One region of the Bradyrhizobium pachyrhizi genome, then DNA from elsewhere that is predicted to be linked to it. Evidence: riboswitches for the same ligand, from Rfam matches in the RefSeq annotation. Region 1 holds a riboswitch; the other holds the start of a gene.
What was found. Region 1 has a riboswitch for cobalamin ahead of metE (5-methyltetrahydropteroyltriglutamate--homocysteine S-methyltransferase). Riboswitches for the same ligand answer to the same signal wherever they lie in the genome.
Positions count from the first base shown of each region.

Region 2: another riboswitch for cobalamin. It lies ahead of QA639_RS03285 (TonB-dependent receptor); the one in region 1 lies ahead of metE (5-methyltetrahydropteroyltriglutamate--homocysteine S-methyltransferase).

Region 1 is NZ_CP121667.1:7,333,789-7,337,998, reverse strand. It holds gene metE (5-methyltetrahydropteroyltriglutamate--homocysteine S-methyltransferase) at 1-1,771, opposite strand, end outside; cobalamin riboswitch at 1,880-2,099, opposite strand; gene QA639_RS34600 (glycoside hydrolase family 12 protein) at 2,643-3,440, opposite strand; gene QA639_RS34595 (hypothetical protein) at 3,628-3,903, shown strand.
Region 2 is NZ_CP121667.1:740,215-744,424, forward strand. It holds gene QA639_RS03285 (TonB-dependent receptor) at 1-1,738, opposite strand, end outside; cobalamin riboswitch at 1,902-2,099, opposite strand; gene QA639_RS03290 (FecCD family ABC transporter permease) at 2,212-3,255, shown strand; gene QA639_RS03295 (ABC transporter ATP-binding protein) at 3,252-4,025, shown strand; gene QA639_RS03300 (ABC transporter substrate-binding protein) at 4,127-4,210, shown strand, end outside.

The DNA of each region.
Region 1 (4,210 bases):
ACCAGTTCAGGATGGTGACCGGGCCGGTCAGCATCGCCTTCACCGGCTTTGTGGTGAGCGACTGCGCATACTGCCACCATTCGACCGTCATCGGTTTCGGACGGGACACGTCGCCGAACAGGATCGGCGGCCTGACATAGCGCGAGCCGTAGGACTGCACCCAGGCGTTCTCGGTGAAGACGAATCCTAAGAGCTGCTCACCGAAGTACTGCACCATGTCGTTGCGCTCGAACTCGCCATGGACGAGGACGTCGAGGCCGATGCTTTCCTGCCAGCGCACGGTGCGTGCCGTCTGGTTTTGCAGGAAAGTCTTGTAGGCGGTATCACTCAGGTCTCCCTTGGCGTGCGAGGCGCGCGCCTTCCTGATTTCCTGGGTCTGCGGGAAGGAGCCGATTGTTGTCGTGGGGAAAGCTGGCAGGTTGAAGCGCGCATGCTGCACTGCGGCTCGTTTCTCGAACCGACTGGCGCGCCGGCGCACTGCCTCGTCGATCCCGGCAATACGGCTTGCCACCTTCGCGTCGTGAATGCGCGGCGAGGTCTTGCGCGCTAACGCGGCGGCGTCGGATGCCTTCAAGTCCTTTGCGATCGACCTGCGCCCGCTTGCGAGCGACCTGCCGAGCGCGGCCAGCTCTTCGATCTTCTGCACGGAGAAGGCCAGCCAACTCTTCACCTCGGCGTCGAGCTTGACTTCCAGCGCGAGATCGATCGGTACATGCAGCAGCGAGCACGAGGGCGCGATCTGCACGCGGTCGTTGCCGAGCTTTGCGACGACTGGCTCAAGCCGGTCGAGAATTCTGCTCAGATCGGCACGCCAGATGTTGCGGCCGTCCAGCACACCGAGCGAGACGACGCGGTCGGTGGGCAGGCGAGCGAGGTCGTCGAGCTGCTCGGGCGCGCGCACCAGGTCGAAATGCAAACCGGCCACGGGAAGCGCGAACGCCGTGTCGCGGTTCTGGCCGAGGCCGCCGAAATAGCTCGTCAGCATGATCTTGATCTGCGGCACAGCCCTGGCGATTTCGGCGTAGGCACGCCGCAGCGCGTCATGAGCTGCCTCGTCGAGATCCAGCACCAGACAGGGCTCGTCAATTTGAACCCATTCCGCGCCGCTTCTGGCAAGCTCCCGCAGCACCTCGGCATAGACCGGCAGCAGTCGGTCCAGCAGCGACAGCGGCTCGAAGCCGGCATCCTTGCTCTTGGCGAGCTTGAGGAAGGTGACGGGACCGACCAGCACAGGTCGGGTCTGGTAGCCCAGCGCCTTGGCTTCCTCATATTCCTCGATCGGCTTGCGCGAGACGAGACGGAATTGCTGATCCTTCGCAAGTTCCGGAACCATATAGTGATAGTTGGTGTCGAACCACTTGGTCATTTCTTGCGCCGGCACGCTTTGGCCATGATGGGCGTTGCCGCGGGACGCATCGTGCGGGTCGCCTTGGACATCACCCTGGGTGCCACGCGCCATTGCAAAATAGGTCGCAAGCGGTATCGAGCCGCTGGTCCAGCCATAGATCGGGGCAATCGCTCCAACCATCACCGAGGTGTCGAGCACCTGGTCGTAGAACGAGAAATCGTTCGACGGGATCACCGAGACACCGAGCTTTTTCTGCCGCGCCCAGTTGGCGGTGCGCAATCCGATCCCGGCTTCGATCAATGCCTTCTCGTCCGATGTGCCGGACCAGAAGCTTTCGAGCGCAAGCTTGAGCTCGCGGCGTGGACCGATGCGCGCCGTACCAAGAGTTGCGACCGCAAGTGAGGAGATAGATGTAGAGGACATTGGCTTAACCCCAAATGGGGGCAAAGGCCGTGGTGACACGTCTGGACTCCGCAAGGCGCGTTGAGCGCAAACGGGTCGCAACCGCACCACCGGGACACCCCGCCCGTGGACGTTAATGTTGCCGAGGCAGGTCTCCTGGCTCGCGGGTCCTAGCTATCGTCCGGCCTTCCCGAAGCTTGCGCTTCAGTGGCTGAAATGGACGATGGCTCGCCGCTTACAGTTGCGGGGGCAGCGCCGGCATTGCTTCGTTCCGAAGAACCTGCGCACCGGCTTCCCTCTTAGCTCCAGGTCAATCGTGATCTGGAGAACCTCAACGGTTTCGATTACCTGCAACGGAGGGAGTGCGTCAACCCTCAGAAACTATGGTTGTTGCGGCATCCCAACGGGAATGATGCTCGGTACAACCGAAGAATAGAGTGACTTGTAGTGGTGCAAACCCAACGATCGCATAGAGTTCTGCGCGCTTCTGCATGCTTTCGACAATCTCGTGCGCGTCGCCATCACGTGAAATAGCGGCATAAAGTCTGTTGCACCCTGCTGGCACCCCCAACGCGGACACTGGCCAATGACCGTCGCGCAACCGATGGCCTCAAACTCGGCGGCCGTGCAGAAGGGCGTCTTGCGGGCGAGAGGGCCCTATCCTGCCGATGTCGGAAGCAGTGATGGAGCGCCCGCCGGTGCTGGCGGCCTTCCCACGCCTCAGTATGAAAGCCGGACCAGCTCATTCCGAGCGGAACTAAAATTCGGCTCGAAGCGCTCGGATACGCTGTCGACCCAGAGGCGGAGTATCCAGGCAGGCTTATGTTCCATAACAAGGCGTTCGAACCGTTTGCGGCTGGTGCCCTTCAGATCATCTCCGGCACGCGGATCTTCACTTCGAGGTCACGGTCCAGTTGTTGAAATTGAAGTTCATTCCCCCAGGAGAGGAGGTGATCTCGACTCCGTATTGGACGCTACCGACGTTTATGTCGCCAAAATAGCCCGTCGACTTGATCCACTGCAGGATACTCTTGATGTCTACTGTCCCGCTGTTGGTCTTCGAAGTGCACAGGAGTGAGATGACCTTGTGACCATTGAAGCCCTCAAACACGTTCCAAGTCGCCCCGCCTGCATTGATATTGCGGTAAACCGGGATCGCTGCCCCGGAAGGGGCATAGTGATATGAAATCGGCTTTACGTTGCCGCTACCGTCCGAGTTTCCGGTGTAGTTTGTCCAGAGCATGATCTCCTGCTGGTTTGAGTTGCCCCAGATATCGTAGGCGGCGTCCCAAGCGCCACCAGCAGGAACCTCCTGATTGAAGTTCGAGCTCAGAGTGTTGATTGAACTGAGCGGTTTCCCGATATTGAAGGACTCGTGCGGATAGCTCTTGATGCCTTTCGTATTCGGCTGGTTCGACCATACGCTCCACTGGTTCGAGTCACGCACCGAAATCGTTTGATGCCCAGCGCCAGCGCCCCATACATCGTTGTTCCAGGAATACCCGTTGCGCGAGAAGTTCCCGTACGGAGCGCTCGAACTCCAAATCGGAGGCTTTGCCGCTACAGGCGCGGCGGACGATGACCTGATTTCATTCACAGTCTGGCTAAATAAGTCATGATTCTCCTGTGTGCTGACGTCCCAAAATTCCGGCCCGCGCGAGCCGGCACCGTTTATCCGATTGGATTCCATGGGGCTCTCCTTGCTCTTATAAGCGACAAAGCCTCTTGCCGATCGGCTCATCGCCTACCTGGGTTCGCGACCAAGCTCAGTCATCGCCGGCATTTGCGTCTACAGACCAAGGTCGAATGTAGGCAGGTTAGCTTTCGAGAAGCTGACTAGAACCGCGGCACTGAGCAGTTGAATCGTTGAAATTGACTTGATTTGGCTGAAGGGTTTGGACGGCGCACGCCATTTTTACGCGCGCCTTCTCGGTTGTGAGCATCCAGTTGACGCGGGCGGGCTTGACATTGCGTTCGTTTCTCCGGGCGACGAGCCGGGGAAGACTATCGATGCGCCTACCAAGTCACGCGTTGGATTCCAGTCAGCTGGAAAGCCCCGCGGGGACTTTGAGGCAGGATTTGTAAAAATGAACATTTTCGGTTGGATTTTGCATATGCCGGCGATCGTTTGGCCGCCTTACATTGAAGAATAGACGCATTCGCGTTCTTTACGTTCTTGATGTCGAAACTCCGTACCAGTCTCGCGGATTGCCTCACGTTCCAGGCGGAGGGCCGGGGCAGGTCCGCGTGAACCGAAGCCATCGCGGCGCTCGGTCTTGGTGCGCGAGAAGTTTGGGGAGATCGGCGAACACGATATCGCTGTCTTGTCGCATCCCGCCGGTAGAGAAGACTGCTACGCGCTTCGGATCGATTTCGGACAAGTTAGCGATCTTGGGCTTAATCCTATTCTCGTCGCATTTCGTGCCGCTTGCCGGTCCAGCATCCGCCAATACGCGCGAA
Region 2 (4,210 bases), 2.3 Mb from region 1:
TGTAGAACAGCACCGGGTTGAAATGGATCTCGTTGTCGAGATCCATCAGATAGACGCTGGTCTGGACCTGGAAGCGATTGGTCCTGACGCGGAAGCCGCCCTCGACGTCCTGCGAGGTCTGGGTCTTGAGCTGGAAGGTCTGCGGGATCGGGGCGAAGGTCAGCGGGTCGAATGACGGCCCTGATGCAACGCGCTCGTCGACATCAGGCGTGCGGAACGCGCGGGCCGCGCGGCCGAACACGGAGAAGGTGTCGGTCAGGCGATGCTCGACGCCGACATGCAGCGCGTATTGCGTCTCGTTGCTGTCGAGCGGCGCTGCCTGCGCATCGAACGCGAACGGCGCATTCGGGTCGTAGCGATCGCGCGCCGAGATGCTGGTGTTCTGGACCCGCGCGCCGTAGGAGAAGTCGGTCGTCGGCAACAGGCCCAGCGCATGTTGCCAGTAGCCGGCCACGGACCGCTGCTCGATATTGTAGATATGGAAGGGATCGACGCCCTGATAGGCGCCGCGCGCCTCACGGAAGGTCGAATCGTAATAGTCGATGCCGGTCAGGATCGTCGACGGCATCCCCAGCATCACGTTCTTGACGCTGAGCCGCGGTGTCAGAGACCAGGTCTGCAGCGCGGCGTCATTGTAGGTCGAGGCGAAGCTGATGGTCGGCACCCTGCCGAAGAAGCCGCTCTGCGTCTCGCGCTGCCGCCAGCCGCCGTCGACGATGAGGTCGACGCCGTTCATCAGCGACCTGGTGAAGCCGGCGGTGACGCTGGCGGTCTGCTGGTTGGCATAGTCGAAGGGCGTCGCGGCGCCGCGGCGGTCGGTGAGCAGCTCATTGACGCCGATCGACGGATCGACCAGCCGTCCGCCGGGCAGGCCGAGCTTCTGGTCGCTGCCGGTGACGGTCAGGAAGGCGGTGAGATCAGGCGTCGTGTAGTTGATGTTGCCGACGGCGTTGCGCTGGTCGAGCGCATTGTTGACGCGGTAGCCGTCGGACTTGATGCCGTTGCCGTAGAACGAGGTGGACCACGGTCCGGAGTTGAGCGCCGCGGAGACCGCGGCCATGCGGGTGTTGAACGAGCCAAATCCGGCCTCGGCGCGCATCGTCGTCGGCGGGCCGCCGACGCCGGTCTTGGTAATGATGTTGACGACGCCGCCCACCGCGTTGTCGCCGTAGAGCACCGCGCCGCTGTTGCCGCGCGTGATCTCGATGCGCTCGATCGAATCGAGCGGGATCGTGGTGAGGTCGAAGCCGGCCTTGTCGACGTCGTTGAGGCGGCGGCCGTTGAGCAGGAACAGCGTGTTGTCGGTCGCGAAGGCGCCGAAGCCGCGCAGGTCGACCGAGGTCTTGGCGCCGTTCGGTCCGCCATAGGGCGTTTGCAGCTGCACGCCTGGCACCTGCGCGAGGATCTCGGGCAACGACTGCACCGGCGAATGGGCGATGTCGTCGGCGGTGATCACGGCCGAGGAGGAGCCGACAATGCCGGCGAACTGGCGGCCGCCGCCGGTGCCATCCGTTCCGGTGGCCGCGCCGGTCGCTGTCGTGCCCGATCCGCTGCCTGTGTCGTTGCCTTGCGAGGTGCCCGGCGCCGGGCGTCGCGGCGCCGGCGCTTCGTCAGCGGCCGGCCTGGCGCGCGTGACGTTCTGGTCGCGCGGCTTGGTGACTTCGATCGCCGGCAGCTGATCGGGAGCGGGTGCCTGCTGCGCCCGCGCGGCGGAGAAAAGGATTGCCGGCGCGATCATCGTCGACGCGAGCAGAAGCGCGCGGTGTCGCCGATGGAAAGGGAAGGAGAACATAAGCGAGGTCTCGGTAACGTCAGTGGCACGTCACCGCGAACCAGTCTCACCATCGTGCTCACAGCATCAGGTGAAGCTCATGCCTGTACTCCCCGACCGGCAGCATCGCGTGTGATCACGGCTGACGGCAGGTCTCCTGGCTCGCGGGTCGTTACCCTTCATCGCCTTCCCGGGACCGAGATTCCCAGTGGCCTGTGACGAAGGATTCACCGCATACAGTTGCGGGGGCAGCCGCGGCGTTGGGGAAGTTTCCCCGTACCGCATTCCCTTTTCATCTCACGAAAGAACCGTCATGTTCATCTAGGGTTCGGCCGGGTAGCAAAGTCAATCCGGCGGAAGTCGGGCAATGGCCGGGCGGCCACGGTTTTTGCCGAGTGTCGCTTGTCTGCCACGGCGATCGCTGTAAGACCATGGATCCAATGAGCGTGCAGGATTTTGCCTTGGCGGCCGAGGTCGCGGCGCGGCGCCGGTGGGGCGCCACCGCGGCGCTGCTCGCGCTCGTGGCCCTGCTGTGCGTGCTCTCGCTCGGCATCGGGCCGGTGCGGCTGTCGCCGCTCGCGGTGATCGAGGCGCTGTTCGGCGGCGGCAGCGATGTGGCGCAGGTGATCGTGCGCGAGATCCGCCTGCCGCGCACCATCCTGGCATTCGCGATCGGCGGTATTCTCGGGCTGTCGGGTGCGTCGCTGCAAGGGCTGCTGCGCAATCCGCTAGCCTCGCCGTCACTGTTCGGCGCGCCGCAATCGGCCGCCTTCGGCGCGGTGCTGGTGATCGCGCTGGGCCTCGCCGATGTGCGTTCCTACGCGCTGCCGGTGGTGGCGATCATCGCCGCGTTCGGCTCGGTGTTCGCGCTGCTTGCGATCGCCGGCCGCAACGCCGGACTGCTGATCCTGATCCTCGCCGGGCTCGCGATCTCGAGCTTTGCGGGAGCGGCGACGGCGCTGGTGATGAACCTCTCCAGCAATCCCTTCGTGGTGCTGGAGATCGCGTTCTGGCTGCTCGGCTCGCTGGAAGACCGGAGCTTCCAGCACGTCGCGCTGGCGCTGCCCTTCATCGTCGCAGGCGCCGCCATCCTGCTCAGCCAGGCGAGCGCGTTCCGCGCGCTGACGCTCGGCGAGGAGGCGGCGCAGAGCCTCGGCGTCGATGTCGGGCGGTTGCGGCTTTTCGTGATCACGGGCGTGGCGCTCGGCGTCGGCGGCGCAGTTGCCGTGACAGGCACGATCGGTTTCATCGGCCTCGTTGCGCCGCATCTGATGCGTCCCGTGATCGGTCACGATCCGGCGCGGCTCTTGGTGCCGAGCGCGCTCACCGGCTCGGCGTTGCTGCTCGCCGCCGACATCGCGGTGCGCATCATCCCTTCGACCTCGGACATCAAGGTCGGCGTGCTGACCTCGATCATCGGCGTGCCGTTCTTCCTCTATCTGATCATGCGCGAACGCCGCGCGCTCGGCGGAGGCGTGGCATGACGCTGCTCTCCGCTACCGCGCTCAATGCTTCGCTCGGCAGCCGCGAGGTGCTGCACGATGTCTCGCTGTCGCTGCCATCGGGCCATCTCGTCGCGCTGATCGGGCCGAACGGCGCTGGCAAGACCACGCTGCTGCGCGCGCTGGCCGGGCTGATTCCGTCGGGCGGCGAGATCCGGATCGGCGGCGATGCGCTGGCCTCGCTGCCGCTGCGCGAGCGCGCGAAACGTTTCGCCTATCTGCCGCAGGGGCACATGGTGCACTGGCCGCTGCCGGCGCGCGATATCGTCGCGCTCGGCCGCTATCCGCACGGCGCGACCGATCCGGCGCGGCTGTCGCAGACGGATATGGAGGCGGTGCTGCGCGCGATGCAGGCGGTCGACGTCACTGAATTCAGCGATCGCCGCGTCACCGAACTCTCCGGCGGCGAACGCAGCCGCGTCGCGCTGGCCCGGGTGCTCGCGGTGGAGGCGCCGGTGATCCTCGCCGACGAGCCGACCGCCTCGCTCGATCCGCGCCACCAGATCGACGTGATGCAGAAGCTGCGCAACGTCGCCGATACCGGTGTGCTGGTGATCGTGGTGACGCATGACCTGGGACTCGCCGCGCGCTTCGCCGATCATGTTCTGGTGCTGTCGGAGGGACGGCTGGCCGCGCAGGGCGCGCCTGTCGACGCATTGTCGGAGGCGGTCCTCGCCAGCGTGTTCCGGGTCAGCGCCTATCGCGCCGAATTTCAGCGCGAGGCGGTCATCGTGCCGTGGGCGGACGTGTGATGAGGATGCGGCGTCTCCACGAGTTCAGTTCACCTCTCCCGCTTGCGGGGGAGGGGGCGCTGTTTTCGCGCGGACGCTATCTTGCGTCGTGCCTTGCCCTGATGCTTTCGCTCCTCGTGTGGCTCGCGTCAGCCGCTCCCTCGTTCGCTGCTGGACCGCGCATCGTCTCGATGAATGTCTGCAGC